Regions from separate parts of the Actinomadura sp. NPDC023710 genome, predicted to be linked through region 3. Evidence: riboswitches for the same ligand, from Rfam matches in the RefSeq annotation. Region 3 holds a riboswitch; each other region holds the start of a gene.
What was found. Region 3 has a riboswitch for cyclic di-AMP ahead of AB0H37_RS27245 (NlpC/P60 family protein). Riboswitches for the same ligand answer to the same signal wherever they lie in the genome.
Positions count from the first base shown of each region.

Region 1: linked by a shared signal. The riboswitch ahead of AB0H37_RS17055 (CHAP domain-containing protein) and the one ahead of AB0H37_RS27245 (NlpC/P60 family protein) in region 3 are both predicted to bind cyclic di-AMP.
Region 2: linked by a shared signal. The riboswitch ahead of AB0H37_RS36705 (C40 family peptidase) and the one ahead of AB0H37_RS27245 (NlpC/P60 family protein) in region 3 are both predicted to bind cyclic di-AMP.

Region 1 is NZ_JBFAGB010000013.1:73,617-78,723, forward strand. It holds gene AB0H37_RS17035 (alpha/beta hydrolase) at 1-512, opposite strand, end outside; gene AB0H37_RS17040 (hypothetical protein) at 864-1,277, shown strand; gene AB0H37_RS17045 (hypothetical protein) at 1,329-1,628, shown strand; gene AB0H37_RS17050 (hypothetical protein) at 1,610-1,828, shown strand; cyclic di-AMP (ydaO/yuaA leader) riboswitch at 2,438-2,587, shown strand; gene AB0H37_RS17055 (CHAP domain-containing protein) at 2,602-3,291, shown strand; gene AB0H37_RS17060 (hypothetical protein) at 3,481-4,224, shown strand; gene AB0H37_RS17065 (MFS transporter) at 4,603-5,107, shown strand, end outside.
Region 2 is NZ_JBFAGB010000044.1:271-5,377, reverse strand. It holds gene AB0H37_RS36720 (amidohydrolase family protein) at 1-471, shown strand, start outside; gene AB0H37_RS36715 (Mut7-C RNAse domain-containing protein) at 500-1,282, shown strand; gene AB0H37_RS36710 ((deoxy)nucleoside triphosphate pyrophosphohydrolase) at 1,311-1,700, shown strand; gene AB0H37_RS36705 (C40 family peptidase) at 2,065-3,081, opposite strand; cyclic di-AMP (ydaO/yuaA leader) riboswitch at 3,089-3,219, opposite strand; gene typA (translational GTPase TypA) at 3,410-5,107, shown strand, end outside.
Region 3 is NZ_JBFAGB010000025.1:105,937-111,043, reverse strand. It holds gene AB0H37_RS27260 (alpha/beta hydrolase fold domain-containing protein) at 1-603, shown strand, start outside; gene AB0H37_RS27255 (DUF305 domain-containing protein) at 637-1,257, opposite strand; gene AB0H37_RS27250 (DUF6153 family protein) at 1,334-1,819, opposite strand; gene AB0H37_RS27245 (NlpC/P60 family protein) at 1,906-2,949, opposite strand; cyclic di-AMP (ydaO/yuaA leader) riboswitch at 2,953-3,098, opposite strand; gene AB0H37_RS27240 (M56 family metallopeptidase) at 3,204-4,142, opposite strand; gene AB0H37_RS27235 (BlaI/MecI/CopY family transcriptional regulator) at 4,147-4,524, opposite strand; gene AB0H37_RS27230 (MMPL family transporter) at 4,529-5,107, opposite strand, start outside.

The DNA.
Region 1 (5,107 bases), on a different contig from region 3:
GCACCGGGCCGGTTGGCGCCATAGAACTGGATGGCCAGATCCTGGTAGAACTGCGAACGGTCGTTGAAGAGGGCCGCGCGCATGTCGTCGAAGACCTCGATCGGGAGGCCTTCGGGGTTGGCTTCGGTCTTCACCATGATCGGGGGCACCGCCGCGATCAGGACCGCCTTGGCCACCCGGCTCGTGCCGTGCCGGCCGATGTAGCGCGCGACCTCCCCGCCGCCGGTGGAGTGGCCCACCAGCGTGGCATCCCTGAGGTCGAGCACCTCGATCACCGCGGCGAGATCGTCGGCGTAGCCGTCCATGTCATTTCTTGTGGAGGTCTGGCTGGATCGGCCGTGACCGCGCCGATCGTGCGCGACCACCCGATAGCCGTGCTGGACGAGGAACAGCATCTGGCCGTCCCATGCGTCGGAGCTCAACGGCCAGCCGTGCGAGAACGTCACGGCCGGGCCCTCGCCCCAATCCTTGTAATAGATCTCCGTACCGTCATGGGTAGTGATCGTGCTCATGGCACCGGCTCCCTGTGAAAGGCGAGGCCGATACGGAACACCGTCGACCCCACCGGTCTCGTCGAGTCCGTAGAACACTCGGTCCTGATCCATGGCCCGCGACTTGCCACGCTGGGCATGGCTTCCCCCTCCCCTCGAAGGAGGAGCTCTTAACTTCAGAGGGGGGAAAGCCTGGCAGTAAGACGGTGAATTTCGCTTTACGTGCACTCTCTCCATGACCGGCGTGTCCTGCGTCCACCGGATCATCACCGACCTCGGCGTCGACGTGGCCCCGGCCGGCCTCTTCCTCGCCGAGTGCGCCGCCGGCGTGACGCCCGAGCCCGTCCAGGACGCCACCGGCGCGCCTCCGGCATGCGTGACATCCTCGGCGACATCGCCCGCTGGGCCGCGGGCGAGACCTTCGCCCTCGCCGCCGTCGCCGTGGGCCTCACCTGCGGGGGCGTCCTCGATGTCCCCATCGAGCCGGTCGGCCCCTCACGCTTCGCCGAGATCGGCGCCCTCGCCGCGGCGGTCAAGGCGCGCGAACCCGCCGCCGTCGCCACCGTGGTCGCCGGACCGGATGCCATCGGCCGCCACCGCCTCGTCCGTCCCGTCCACTCCTCGGGCTCCCTCGGAACGTCCTCGCAGGGCGCCCCGGTGGACACCGAGGTCGCGCGCGCCATGCTGGCCCAGGAACCTGACCGGCCTGCGCGGCCACGGCTCGCACCCGCTCCGCTCGCGTGCCCAGGGCACGCCTGGTTCAGGTTGGTGGCCGCCGAGACGTGACAGGCCCCACACCCCGGCTCGCTCGATGGAGGCCGCGTGGGGGTGCCGTGGATGGAGCACGACGTCCCGGAACTCCTCGAACCTGAGGTAGAAGACCTCTTCGACCTCGCGCCGGATGTTGTGCACGAGGCGTTCGACCTCTCGGAGCAGGGCTTGCTCGTACGCGAAGGAACGGCCGATCATGCCGTGTTCGTGGTATTCCCGGTATCCGGCAAAGGTGCGCACGCGGTCGATCCTCCGCTCGGCGTCCTCGGCCTGCCGGGCCCGAAACGTGACCTGAGCAGTCTGGAGAACAGATGTCCCACGACGAAGACCCACTCTGCGCCGTCTTCATGCCGGCTCTGGTGGTGATCCTGCATGCGGCTGAGCAGGAGAAGGGCGAGCCGCTGACGGAAGCGGAGGTGCTCGCCATCCGCGACGATGCGGTATGCATGACCGTCCCGCTCAGCGTCGCACACGACCTTGAGCGGTCTCGCGGGTACTCCGACACTCCGCCCGCAGACTGCTGGCATGAGTGGCTCTCCGTTCGGGAGCAGATCGCGGCCGAGTAGGTCGGGAGGAGAACAGGACGGGTCGGCAGGCGGGTGATATCGAGCCTCTGGCGAGTGCGGAGTTTGAAGGGCGGGCGGAACGGAGCGGATTACGGCGGTCCGGTGAGGCTGGTGCCGGTGTGGGCGGCTCGGCTGGCACGTTCGCCGCTCACGGTGGTGGCCTGGCGCGCCCGTGCTCCGTCCAGAACCCCGCGTTGCTCCTCCGACCCTGGCGTTGTTCACCGGCCCGCGTCCGGCATCGCCGTAGGCGGCGGGGGTTCCGCCTGCACGCTCAGGCCCGGTCGGCTCAGTTCCGCACCGATAGCTCAAAGATGACGAGCTGAGCGGTACGCAAATTCCAGGCACCGTTGGGCGGTCCGGTTGAGGGTGTCGCACCGAAAATCTTGGTCCAGCTTGACTGGACCGCAGCCCTTGCGTTGAGGGGGTTTTGTGAAGTCTTTGCAGGTCGACCAGGTCGTTGGGGCGTGCTTGACGAAATATGGGGCGGCTTGAACCTGTTGTGGCTCTGTGACCGACGGGGAAGCCCGTCCGGAGCGCCCGACCAGATCATGAAGGGCGCATCAAGTCCCTGATCATCAGGACGGCCGATCAAGGCACGTCCGCCGCCGAGTCCGCAGAGCGCCGATCACGGCCGAGCGGAGCCGGGGACCCACCGAAACACCGGGGTGAATCCGCACCCCCGCCGTGCGCGGGGTCGCGGTAGGGCCACTTCCATGCCCGAACCCGACAGCTAACCCGGTAGGCGGACTGGAAGAACTCAGGAGAACCTTTTCATGACCGCTCGTACTTTCGACCTGACCAAGCGCATGGGCACCCGCGTGGCCGCCGGAGCCGTCCTCTCCATGGCAGGTGTGTTCGGCTTCGCCTCCCTGGCCCCGTCCGCCCAGGCGGACACCAAGCCCGCGAACACCGCGCACGTTGCCGAGGTGTCCAAGGCCGACGCCAACGGCGCCAAGACCGGCGGCCAGAGCGCCAAGGCCGGCGCCTCCGCGCAGGACGTCATCAAGCTCGCCCGCACGCAGGTCGGCACCCACGAGGACGCCTCGGGCAACAGCAAGTTCAACAACTGGTACATCGGCTCGTCGCTGGGCGAGCTGAACGCCCACCGCATCGGTGCCGAGAGCGCCTCCGTCTACAAGGGCCAGTCCTGGTGCGACATGTTCGTGTCCTGGCTGGGCCAGCACACCGGCACCAAGGGCATGGGCGCCGACGCCTACACCGTCAGCCACGCCCAGTGGTTCAAGAAGACCGGCCGCTTCGGCGAGACCCCGAAGCCCGGCGCCGTGGTCTTCTTCGCCTGGAACGGCGGCGGCATCAAGGGTGTCGAACACGTCGGCATCGTCGTGAAGGACAACCACGACGGCACCATCAACACCATCGAGGGCAACACCGGTGACGCGGTGAAGAAGAAGGTCCGCGACACCTCCACCGTCGCCAGCTACGGCTACCCCGAGTACCGGTGAGCCCGGGCCGCTGAGCGGCCCCTTGCCCGCACCGTCCAGCGGTGCTCCCCCTCTCCACCCGCGCGATCACACCCACGTCGCGAGCACGCCCACGTGCCGTGCGCCGGATCCGTCATGCCCGAACGGCGAGTCCAGTCCCTCACGCCGAAGGCATGGCCCGGCGCCCGGCCCACCGAGCAAAGGATGAACATGCAGCAGCGAACCGCCCTTATCGGTACCGCCCTCGCGGGCATCCTGGTCGCGGGCGTGGCGGTCGAGGCCGCCCATGGGGCCCCGGCGGACAAGCCGATGGCGCACACGGTCACCGGGCAGCAGGTGACCGGGCACAAGGTCACTGGGCAGTTGGTGACCGGGCAGCAGGTGACCGGGCACAAGGTCACCGACCAGCTGGTGGCCGGGCACAAGGTCACCGACCAGGTGGTGGCCGGGCAGGCCGCCGGGCACAAGGTCACCGGGCGCAAGATCACCGGCCAGCAGGTGGCCGGGCAGCACGACGCGAAGGCCGCCCGCCACACCACCGGCAAGGCCGCTTCGAAGAGCCACGCCGTCCTGTCGGGCAGCACCACCGCGTCCTACTTCTGGGACGACGGCTCGGGCGTGAACGGCGACACCGGCGCCCCGGCGGGCGGCAAGCCGATGCAGAAGGGCCTGTTCGCCAGCCCGAGCTGGCCCATGCACACCAAGGTCAAGGTCACCTACAAGGGGCGCAGCGTCACCGGCTTCGTCGGGGACCGCGGGCCGGGCGAGCCGTCGCACCGCGGCGTCATGCTCGACCTCGACACCTACACCTTCCGCCACCTGGTGGACGGCAAGAAGCCGAACAGCAAGTACGACACGGGCACCTCGGCGGGCCACCTGAAGGGCGTCAAGTACGAGGTCCTGTCCTGGGGCCACGGCATCGGCAAGAAGGGCGCCCCGAAGCCCCTCGGCTGACCAAGCCCGTCCAGGTGATCCCCTCCTGGCCGCCCCGAGCCGCATCACAGACCCCGCTCCCGTCCTCGGACGAGAGCGGGGTCCGTCACGTCCGGGGCAGAAATGCAGGGCAGCGACGTCGTTGTCGGCGGACTGTCGCGGTGCCGCCGTCTGTGATCGTCCAGCTCCAGTAGCGACCCCAGAAAGGGACCGGTGATCGATCGGGCCCCCTCATGGACGGTGTCCGCCAGGAGGCTGACCACGCCGAAGACCATGACGAACCCCGTGGCGACAACGCCGCAGCCTGAGCTCCCTTGCCGTCGACCGAGCACGCGTCGATTTCAACGTCAAGGGTGACTTCTCCGGCGGGCTGGTGCTGATTACCGTCTCTGGCGAACGTTGAAGACGGCCCCGCCGAGGCCCACCGAGTCGGGTCGGGGTGCTGGGCGCTCGACTCGACACGGCTCAATGCTGACTGGGCTGGAGGACATGACGGAAGCCTCATCGCGGGCTCGTCGGTTGTTTCTGGGCGGGCAGTCGGTGTCTTTGCTCGGTGACGGCTGCGCGGTGCTCGCTGTGCCGCTGCTGGTCCTGCAGTTGACCCGTGACCCGTTGGCGGCGGGTCTGGCGGCCGCGCCGCGCGGGATCGGCTACCTGCTGGTCGGACTGCCCGCGGGGCCGGTCGTGGACCGGCTGAATCCGTGGAGGGTGCTGGTCGCCATGGATGTGCTCCGCGCCGGGGTTTTCGTGATCCTTCCCGCGTTGGTGTGGCTGGGGGCCGCCCCGCTTGGGGTCGTGCTGGCACTGGCGTTCGTGGGCGGGGCCGCCACGGTGTTCTTCGACGCCGCGTTGACCGTCGCCGTGAAGGACCTGTTCCCGGCCGAGGGGTTGCTGACGGCCAACT
Region 2 (5,107 bases), on a different contig from region 3:
GCACTGGACATCGGCGCCCCGCCCACCGGACGCGCCCGCGGCGCCGGCGCCCCGACCGGGCTCGGCGCCGACACGGTCGCCTCCGGCCCCGGCGACATGTTCAGCGTGATGCGCGCCGCCTACGTCCTCGAACGGGGACGCCCGGACGGCGCCGGCCTCGGCTTCACCACAGCCGACGCCCTGCGGACGGCCACGATCGAGGGCGCCGAGGTCGCGGGGCTCGCGGACGTCACCGGATCGCTGACCCCGGGCAAGCAGGCCGACCTCCTCGTCCTGCGCACCGACACCTTCGGCCTCGCGGCGGCCCACGACCCCATCGCGGCCGTGGTCCTGGCGGCGGACACCCGCAACGTCGACACCGTCCTGGTCGGCGGACGGGTGGTCAAGCGCGGGGGAGTGCTGCGCGGACACGACGTCCCCGCCCTCCTGGCGCGCCTGTCGGACTCCGCCGCGCATGTGACGGCGGCCTGAACCGCGGGAATCGTCGGCCCCGCGTGGCATGCTGATCGGCGTGGAGTCCGAGATCACGATCCGCGTCGCCGACGAGCTGCTGATGTTCCTGCCCGCCACCCGGCGGGAGTCCCCGGCGCGGGTGCCCTACGACGGAACCTCGACGCTGGGGCACCTCGTGGAGTCGCTGGGCGTGCCGCTGCCCGAGGCGGGCCCGATGACCGCCGACGGCGAGCCCGCAGGCCCCGCCACCCGTCCGGAAGCCGGGGCCGAGGTCCGCGTGGCGGCGGTGCCGCGCCCCCAGCCCGTGCCGCTGGAGCCGGGCCAGGTCGCCCCCCGCTTCCTCCTCGACGTGCACCTCGGCACGCTGGCCCGGCGCATGCGCCTGCTCGGCCTCGACACCGCCTACCACAACGACATGGACGACCCGGCGCTCGTCGTCCAGGCCAACGAGGAGCGCCGCGTCCTGCTCACCCAGGACCGCGGCCTCCTGCGCCGCCGCGCCCTGTGGTTCGGCGCCTACGTCCGCGGCTCGCGGCCGGACGACCAGCTCCGCGACCTGCTCGACCGTTTCGCGCCCGTCCTGCGGCCGTGGACGCGCTGCACCGCCTGCAACGGCGAGCTCGTCCCGGTCGACAAGGAGGAGGTCGAGCGCGAGCTGCGGGCTGGCACGCGCCGCAGCTACGACGTCTACGGCCGCTGCGCCGGGTGCGGGCAGGTCTACTGGCGCGGGGCACACGGCGACCACCTTGAGGAGATCGTCCGCGACGCGACGCGTCTGGTCGACTCCCTCCGGGGGAACGGAACCGGACGGACCGGCGCCGCGGTCTGATCACGAAGACGGAGAGGAGCTGGTCGCGATCGATCTCGTGGTGGTGGTGGGGGCGGCGATCCTCGCGGACGGGCGGCTGCTGGCCGCCCAGCGCGCCGAGCCGCCGCACATGGCGGGCGGCTGGGAGCTCCCCGGCGGCAAGGTCGACCCCGGAGAGTCGGACGAGGACGCCCTGGTACGCGAGTGCCACGAGGAACTGGCCGTGAAGGTGCGCCTCGTCCGCCGCGTCGGCGGCGACTGGCGCCTGAGCGAGCGCGCCGTCCTGCGCGTCTGGACGGCCGAGCTGGTAGAAGGCGAGCCCCAGCCTCTAGAACACCTGGAACTCCGCTGGCTGACCCCGCCCGAGCTCTACGACGTCGACTGGCTCCCCGGCGACCGCCCAGTGATAGACCTCCTGGCCGCCCAGGGCCTCACCTAGAACCTCCTGAACCCGGGCCCGCCCCGCGGGGATCCACCCGGGCGCCCAAGCCCGAACGCGCCGACCCTGGCCACGGCCGAAACCAAGCAACAACCTGAAGGACCGCGATCGCGTCCGGAGGCAGGTTCGAGCGAAGCGTGAATCTGATCGAGATCGGCCGAGCACCCAAGCCGTTCACGACCGACCTCAGCCGCCACAGCAACCCCGCAACAACCCCAAGGGCCGCGATCGCGTCCGAAGGCAGGTTCAAGCGAAGCGAGAACCTGATCGCGCAGCGAGCCGCAAGGCGAGACGAAGCGATGCCAGCGATCGCCCGCGTTTATCGACGATGGAGGGCCGCCAGGCCCGAAGGAGGAGAAAAACGCTAAGAAATACGGTTCGCGCCTGCGAAGTCGGAGCGGTCGGAGAGTTTGGAGATTTTGACCACATCGCCGGTCTGGGGGGCGTGGAGGTACTTGCCGTCGCCCAGGTAGATGCCCATGTGGTGCAGGTTGCCGCCGAAGTACACGAGGTCGCCGGAGCGGAGCGCGCCGCGCGAGACCTTCGTTCCCATGGCGAACAGGTCGCCGGTGTAGTGCGGGAGGCCGGGCTTGCCGACCTGGCCGTAAGCCCAGACGACGAGGCCGGAGCAGTCGAAGCTGCTCGGTCCGGCGGCGGCCCACACGTACGGGGAGCCGAGCTTGGTGAGCGCCTTGCGGGCCATCTTCGCGGGCAGGCCGGAGCCCTTGACGGTGGCGCTGAGGCCGGTGCGCGGGTCGCTCGCGTGGGTGGTGGTCAGCTTGTCGAGGCGCTTCATCACCTCGGAGACCTTGGTCCTGGCCGCCTCGCGCGCCTTCTTGGCGTCGTCCCAGGCCTTCTTGACCTGCGCGGTCTTCGCCTTCGCGGTGCGCTCCGCGGCGTCGGCCTGGTCGATCTGCTTCTTCAGGGCGAGGACGGCGGTGGCCTGGCTCTGCGCGAGGTAGGCGCGGTCGGACAGCCCCTCGGGGGAGGCGCCGGAGCCGAAGAGGACGTCGGGGCTGCCGGCCATGTAGTTCGCGGCGGCCAGGGCGCCGAGCCGCCGGCGGGCGGGCTCGGCGAGGGCGCGGAGCCGCTCGGCCTCCTTGGTGGCGTCCTGCTCGGCCTTGCGGGCCTTGTTGAACTCCACACGGGCCTTGTTGAACTTCTCCGTGAGGATCTCGGCCTCTTCGTTCAGCGCGTCGAGGCTCTTGCGCAGGCCCTTCTCGGTCGTCGGCGTGGGGCTCGGAGCCGACGGCGCGGAGGCGGGCCGGAACGGCTGCGCGGCGTGGGCGAGGTTCGGCGCGGTGGCGCCGAGGCCGATCAGGAGCAGGGTGGCGGTGGCGGTGGGCAGAACGCGACGCCGCCGGTGGGAATCCGGAGCCAAGCCGGTGTTCTCCTCTCCTCGTACGCCTACCGGGTTAGCTGACGGGTTCGGGCCGGAGTCGCCCTACGACGAGCGTCGATTCACCCCGAGGGTGGTGGGTCCCCGGTTCTCCCGCGGGAGATTCGGCGTTCCGGCCGCAGTCCCGGGGGGTGGGACTCCGGACGACCGGATCTCGGGCAGATTACAAAGGATGCGCAAAGTTGGCCAATCGAGGCCCGTGCGACCGGTGGGACGAACGGCTCGGAGTGGGTGGTACGCCCGGCCAAGTAGAATGGGTACTGCCGCGTGTCTGCGGTGACTCCCGAACTCTCACGCAAGGCGAACCCGCATGCCCATCTCCACGCGCGACGACCTCCGTAACGTTGCGATCGTCGCCCACGTCGACCATGGCAAGACGACGCTGGTCGACGCCATGCTCTGGCAGTCCGGCGCCTTCCGCGAGAACCAGGACGTCGACGACCGGGTGCTCGACTCCAACGACCTGGAGCGCGAGAAGGGGATCACCATCCTCGCGAAGAACACCGCGGTCCTGCACAACGGGCTGACCATCAACATCATCGACACTCCGGGGCACGCCGACTTCGGCGGCGAGGTCGAGCGCGGCCTGTCCATGGTGGACGGCGTCGTGCTCCTGGTGGACGCCAGCGAGGGCCCGCTCCCGCAGACCCGGTTCGTGCTGCGCAAGGCGCTCGAGGCGCGGCTGCCGGTGATCCTTGTCGTGAACAAGACCGACCGTCCCGACGCGCGCATCGACGAGGTCGTGGACGAGACCTACGAGCTCTTCATGGACCTCGACGCCGACGAGGAGCAGATCGACTTCCCGATCGTGTTCGCGTCCGGCCGCGCCGGGCGGGCCTCGCTCGACAAGCCCGCGGACGGCACGATGCCCGGCAGCGACGACCTGGAGCCGCTGTTCAAGGTCATCACCGAGACGATCCCCGCGCCGGCCTACGACCCGGACGCCCCGCTCCAGGCGCACGTGACGAACCTGGACGCCTCCAGCTACCTCGGCCGGATCGCGCTGTGCCGGGTGCACGCCGGCACGATCAAGAAGGGCCAGCAGGTCGCCTGGTGCCGGCACGACGGCAGCGTCGACCGGGTGAAGATCACCGAGCTGCTGATGACGGAGGCGCTCACCCGCAAGCCCGCGGACGACGCCGGGCCCGGCGACATCATCGCCATCGCCGGCATCCCCGACATCATGATCGGCGACACCATCGCCGATCCGGAGGACCCGCGCCCGCTGCCGCTGATCACGGTGGACGAGCCCGCGATCTCCATGACGATCGGCACCAACACCGGGCCGATGGCGGGCCGCGAGAAGGGCACCAAGGTCACCGCCCGGATGGTCAAGGACCGGCTCGAACGCGAGCTCGTCGGCAACGTGTCGATCCGGGTGCTGCCGACCGAGCGTCCCGACGCCTGGGAGGTGCAGGGCCGCGGCGAGCTCGCCCTGGCGATCCTGGTGGAGAACATGCGCCGCGAGGGCTACGAGCTGACCGTCGGCAAGCCGCAGGTCGTCACGCGGGAGATCGACGGCAGGAAGCACGAGCCGGTCGAGCGGCTCACCGTCGACATCCCCGAGGAGTACCTCGGCGCGGTCACGCAGCTGATGGCGGTCCGCAAGGGCCGCATGGAGCACATGACCAACCACGGCACCGGCTGGATCCGGATGGAGTTCCTCGTCCCGGCCCGCGCCCTGATCGGGTTCCGCACCGAGTTCATGACCGAGACGCGCGGCACCGGCATGGCGCACCACGTCTTCGAGGACTACGAGCCCTGGTTCGGTGAGCTGCGCACCCGTCCCTCGGGTTCGCTCGTGGCCGACCGGTCCGGCGCCGCCACCGCCTACGCGATCACCAACCTCCAGGAGCGCGGGACGTTCTTCGTCGGCCCGACCACCGAGGTGTACGAGGGCATGATCGTGGGGGAGAACTCCCGCGCCGACGACATGGACGTCAACATCACCAAGGAGAAGAAGCTCACGAACATGCGGTCGTCCACCGGCGACGAGCTGGAGCGGCTC
Region 3 (5,107 bases):
TACCGGCTCGCGCCGGAGTTCCCCTTCCCGGCGGCCCTGGACGACGCGGCGGGCGCCTACCTCTGGCTGCTCGAAACGACACCGCCCGAGCAGATCGTGATCGCCGCCGACTCCTCGGGGGCGAGCCTGGCCCTGTCCCTGCTGCTCGCGCTGAAGGACCGGCGCCTCCCCCTGCCCGGCGGCGCCGCCCTGTTCTGCCCGTGGATCGACCTGGCCTGCACGGTCCTCGAAGAGGAGCCGGCCGGCCCCCAGCCCGTGGTGACCGGCCGCGTGATGCGCCAGTGCGTCGAGCACTACCTCGCGGGGCACACCCTGGACGACCCGCTGGTGAACCCGCTGGCCCGCCCGGACCACCTGCGGGGCCTGCCGCCCCTGCTGGTCCAGGCGGGCACGGGCGACCACCTCGTCGGCCAGGCCCGCCGCCTGGCGGAGGAGGCCTGCGAGCAGGACGTGGACGCGCGCCTGGAGCTCTACCCGGTGGCCACCCACGGCTTCCACCTCTTCTGGACGTTCCTCCCAGAGGCGGCCCGAGCCCTGGACCAGGCAGGACGCTTCATCCGCGACGTCACCACGCCGTCCGCCCAACACCGAACGGGCTCCTGAAGAGGGCCGCTCCTGGCCGGCGCCGGGCGATCGTCACCGCTTCAGCAGGGTCCGCATCGTGGCGATCTCGGCGGTCTGGGAGGAGACGATGTTCCCGGCCAACTGCTGGGCGGGCGGGAACTGCCCGGACGACCGTTCGATCCCGGCCATCGCCACGGCGCCCTCGTGATGCTCGATCATCATCTTCAGGAACGCCTTGTCGAACGCCTCGCCCCTGGCCGCCCCCAGCTCCTTCATGTCCTTCTCGCTCATCATGCCGTCCGTGCCGCCGTGGTGCATGCCGCCCATGCCGCCCGGCGGGGGAACCGGGGCGTCCCAGCTCTTCAGCCACGCGCCGAGCTGCTGGATCTCCGGTGCCTGCGCCTTCTTGATGTCGGCGGCCAGGGCCTTCACCTGCGCCGACGAGGCGCGGGTGGCGGCGAGGCCGGCCATCTCGATCGCCTGCCGGTGATGCGGGATCATCATCTGGGCGAACATGACGTCCTGGCCGTTGTGCGGTCCGGCCTGCCCGCCGCCCGGCGACGCCGAGTGGCCTGGCATGGAGTGAGAGGGCATGGGGTGGCCCGTCGAGCCGCCGTTGTCGTCGCCGTCGCCACAGGCGGCCAGCGCGATCGCCAGGGCCGGGACGGTGAGGAGCGCGAACGCTCGCTTCATGGTGGTGAGCCTTCCGTGTCGAGTGCTGTGATCGGTGGTCGGCGGCGGCGCCCGCTCTCGGGCGCCGCTGGACCTGTCACAGCCTCAGCACGCTCAATCGGTGCAGGGACGGTCTCGGCGGCGGCCGTCCGACCAGCAGGATCCGGGTCCGTGTCAGCCTCGACACGGCCACCGGCGGTGTCCTCCGCAGGCACAGCGTGAGAAGAGCCGTGACGAGCACGAGCAGCGTCAGCATGGCCAGGCAGACCTGGCCGCCGGGATGGTCCGAGTGGCGGTCGGAGTGATGGTCGCCGGACCGGTCGCCCTGGGGCGGGCGGTGCCCCGTCACCGCTCCGGTGACGGGGGCCGCGTGCCCGGCGGCCATGGACGGCAGCGGAACGCCGCTCATCTCGACCGGGCTCGACGTGGCTTGGAAGCCGTGCATCGCCAGCAGACCGAGAAGCACGAACAGGCCGGACGCAAGCCGGAGGACGTCGCGGCGCAACGACCGCCTCAGCCGTCCCGCCCGCCGTCCGGTGTTCGCGCCGTCCCGTCCAGGGCGGCCGCCGACGTGCGTTCTCATCCCGGAGACCTGGGTGGCGAAGGGTGATCGGCCGTCGGCGGCCGGGCGCCGGGCAGCATCTCGGGGGTCAGGCGACATCTCGGGGGTCAGGCGACACGGACTCCGCCGGCGAACGGGCGGCCGGCGAGGGGGGCGATCTTGACGACGTCGCCGGTCTGCGGCGCGTGGACCATGTTGCCGTTGCCGATGTACATGCCCATGTGGTGCAGGTCGCTGTGGAAGAACACCAGGTCGCCGGGCTTGAGCTGGCTCATGCTCACGTGGGTCCCGGCGTTGTACTGGCTGCCGGTGTAGTGGCCGAGGGTGATGCCGACCTGCGCGTAGGCGTACAGGGTCAGGCCGGAGCAGTCGAAGCCCTTGATGTTGGCGCCCTGCGCGGTGCCGTAGCTCGGGCCGGACGCGGTGCCGCCGCCCCAGGAGTAGGGCACGCCCTGCTGGGCCAGGGCGGCCCGGACGGCCGTCATCGCCTTGGCCGAGGCTCCGCCGGAGCTGAGGTTGGGGATGGAGCCGGGCCGCGCGCCCGCGGTCTTGAAGGTGCCGAGCTGCTTCTCGACCTTCTTGAGCTTGACCTGGAGTTCCCGGCGCTTCTTCTTCGCCTCGCCGGTGAGCGCGCGCACCTGGGCGGCGCGCTGCTCGGCGGCCTTGCGGGACCGGTCGGCGCCCTGCATCACCTGGAGCATCTGCGTGATGCGGGTGTCGTTCTGCTTGGCGAAGTAGTTGAGGGTGGCCGACTGGTCCAGGACGGCCTGCGGGTCGGAGGACGAGGCGAAGGTGATGGCCGGGTCCGCCGGGCCGTTCTTGTAGCTGTCCGCGGCGATCTTCGCCATGCGTTCGCGTGCCTCGTCCAATGCCTGCTTCTGGCGCAGGGCGCTGCCCTTGGCGAGTTTCGCGGCGTGCTCGGCCTGCTTGAGGCGTTCGCGCAGGCCGTTGTACTGCTCGCTGAGCTTCTCGGCCTCGTCGGCGAGCTTCTCCTGTTGCGCGGTCAGTTGCTTGCGCGTCGGCTTGGGCTCGGCGTGGGCGGGCGCGGGCGCGAGGAGCCCGGCGGACAGCGCGAGGGCGGCCGTCCATGCCGTGCCGGTGCGGATCCTGCGGCGGGCTGTCGTTCGGGGGCCGGCAGCTCGTCGCTGCATGCGGTGTCCTCTCCTGTACCGCCTACCGGGTCAGCTGACGGGTTCGGGCCGGAGTCGCCCTACCGTCCTGGTGGGACGGATTCACCCCTGAAGATCGGGTCCCCGGTTCCCCGGACGGAGCCGTCCGCGGGATTCGGCGCGGTCGCCGGCCGTCCCCGGCGGGGACGTCGGACCGTGACCTCCTACGGAGCGTAGGAGGTTTACGGTCGGTTCGCCACCGAAGCGGAGGATTTCCCCAAAAGCCACATACCGCCTCAGCACGTCGCGGCGAGCTCGGCGATCGCCACGGCCCCGGCCAGGAGCGGCGCGGCCACCGCCGCCACCACGAAGAGACCCGCCGCGAGCCGGACGGCGCGCCGCGGCCTCGCCCGAGCGGCGCCCTCCAACCGCAGCACCCGCTCCATCAGCGCACCGGCGGCCAGCGCGCCCGCGGCCCCGAGCGCCCCCGCGACGGCGGGCGCCGCCGAAAGCCGGCACAGCGCGCCGACCAGCGGCTGCGTGCCGTGGGCGCGGACCGCGGCGTCGTCCGCGGCCATCTCCAGCAGCAGCGGCAGCCGCGCCTTCGCGCGCCGGACGGTCGGCAGCCACGGCAGCATGGCGTGGACCAGGTCAACGGCCAGCAGGAGCACGTGGTGGCGCTGGCGCAGGTGCGCCCGCTCATGCGCCAGGACGGCGCCGAGCTCTTCGGCGCTGAGCACCTGCTGGGCCCCGGTGCTGACCACGATCGCGCGGTGCCGGGACGGCAGCGAGTACGCCACGGCCACGGGGTGGTCGAGGACGAGGACGTCCGGGTGGCGGCGGTCCTCGCGGGCGACCAGCCGCAGCATCTCCCGGTGCCGCCGGCGGTGGCGCACGGCCCGGCCGAGCCTCGGCAGGCCGCGGGCGAGCACGGCGGTGCAGGCCGCGACGAGGACGGCGGTCGCGACGGCCGCGGCGGCGGTGGCGATCCGGCCGTGGTGGGGCAGGCAGTCGCGCAGCCGGGACAGGAATCCGTGGCCCGGGCCCGGCGGCGCGAGCAGCGCCGCCGCCGCGATCCCCGCCGCGGCGATGCACGTTCCGGCGAGAGCGGCCGCCCAGCAGGCGACGGCCGTCCCGGGGCCGACGGCCGAGCGCCTGAGGAGATCCAGAACGGGCCCCGCCGCGCACCCCAGCACGACCACCGAAACGACCAGGCCGGTCACCAGGACGATCACGCGGTCACGCGTCCTCGCCGGCGGTCCGCCGCCGCAGGGCGTCCAGGAGGTGCCGGGCGTCCTCCGGCGGGACGCTCTCGGCGAACCTCACCAGGATGGCGCCGTGGTCCGCGGCCTCGCTCAACGCGTCCAGCATCAGCTCGACCGCGTACTCCTCCCGCGGCCGCGTCGGGCCGTAGCGGAAGGCCGGGCCGTCCTGCGTGCGCCGGAGGAGGCCCTTCTGCGCCAGGCGTTCGGCCACGGTCTGCACGGTGTTGTAGGCCAGCGCCTTCTCCGCGTCCTCGTTCAGCTCGGCCAGCAGTTCACGGACCCGCAGCGGACGGGGGGCCGCCCAGAGCACGTCCATGATGGAGCGTTCGAGCGATCCTCCGAGTGCGGACACGCGGTCACCTCCGTCCCGCCCACATTCTGCCGGACGTCTCCCGCGAACCGGCCCCCTGGAGCGGGGTTTCTCCAGCGTGAGCGGGGCCCCGGCGGCCGGGCATCCACCAGTTGGCCCTGCCGCACAGCTCCATCACCGCGGGGACGAGGACCATCCGGACGACGGTGGCGTCGACGAACACGGCGACGGCCATGCCGAGCCCGATCTGCTTGACCGAGACGTCGGGGCCGAGCAGGGACGTCGAGAAGACGGCGATCATGATCGCGGCCGCGGCGGTGATGACCTTGGCGGTGCGCGCCAGGCCGCGGGTGACGGCCGTCCGGGTGTCGCCGGTGCGCTCGTACTCCTCCCGGACCCGCGAGATCAGGAAGACCTCGTAGTCCATGGACAGGCCGAACAGGAGCGGGAACATCATCATCGGTACCCAGGTGGTGATCGGCATGGCGGTGGGGAAACCGAGGGCCGAGCCGAGCCACCCCCACTGGACGACCGCGACCAGCACGCCGTAGGCGGCGCCGATCGACAGCAGGTTCATCACCGCGGCCTGCAGCACGATCGTGACCGACCGGACCAGCGCGACCAG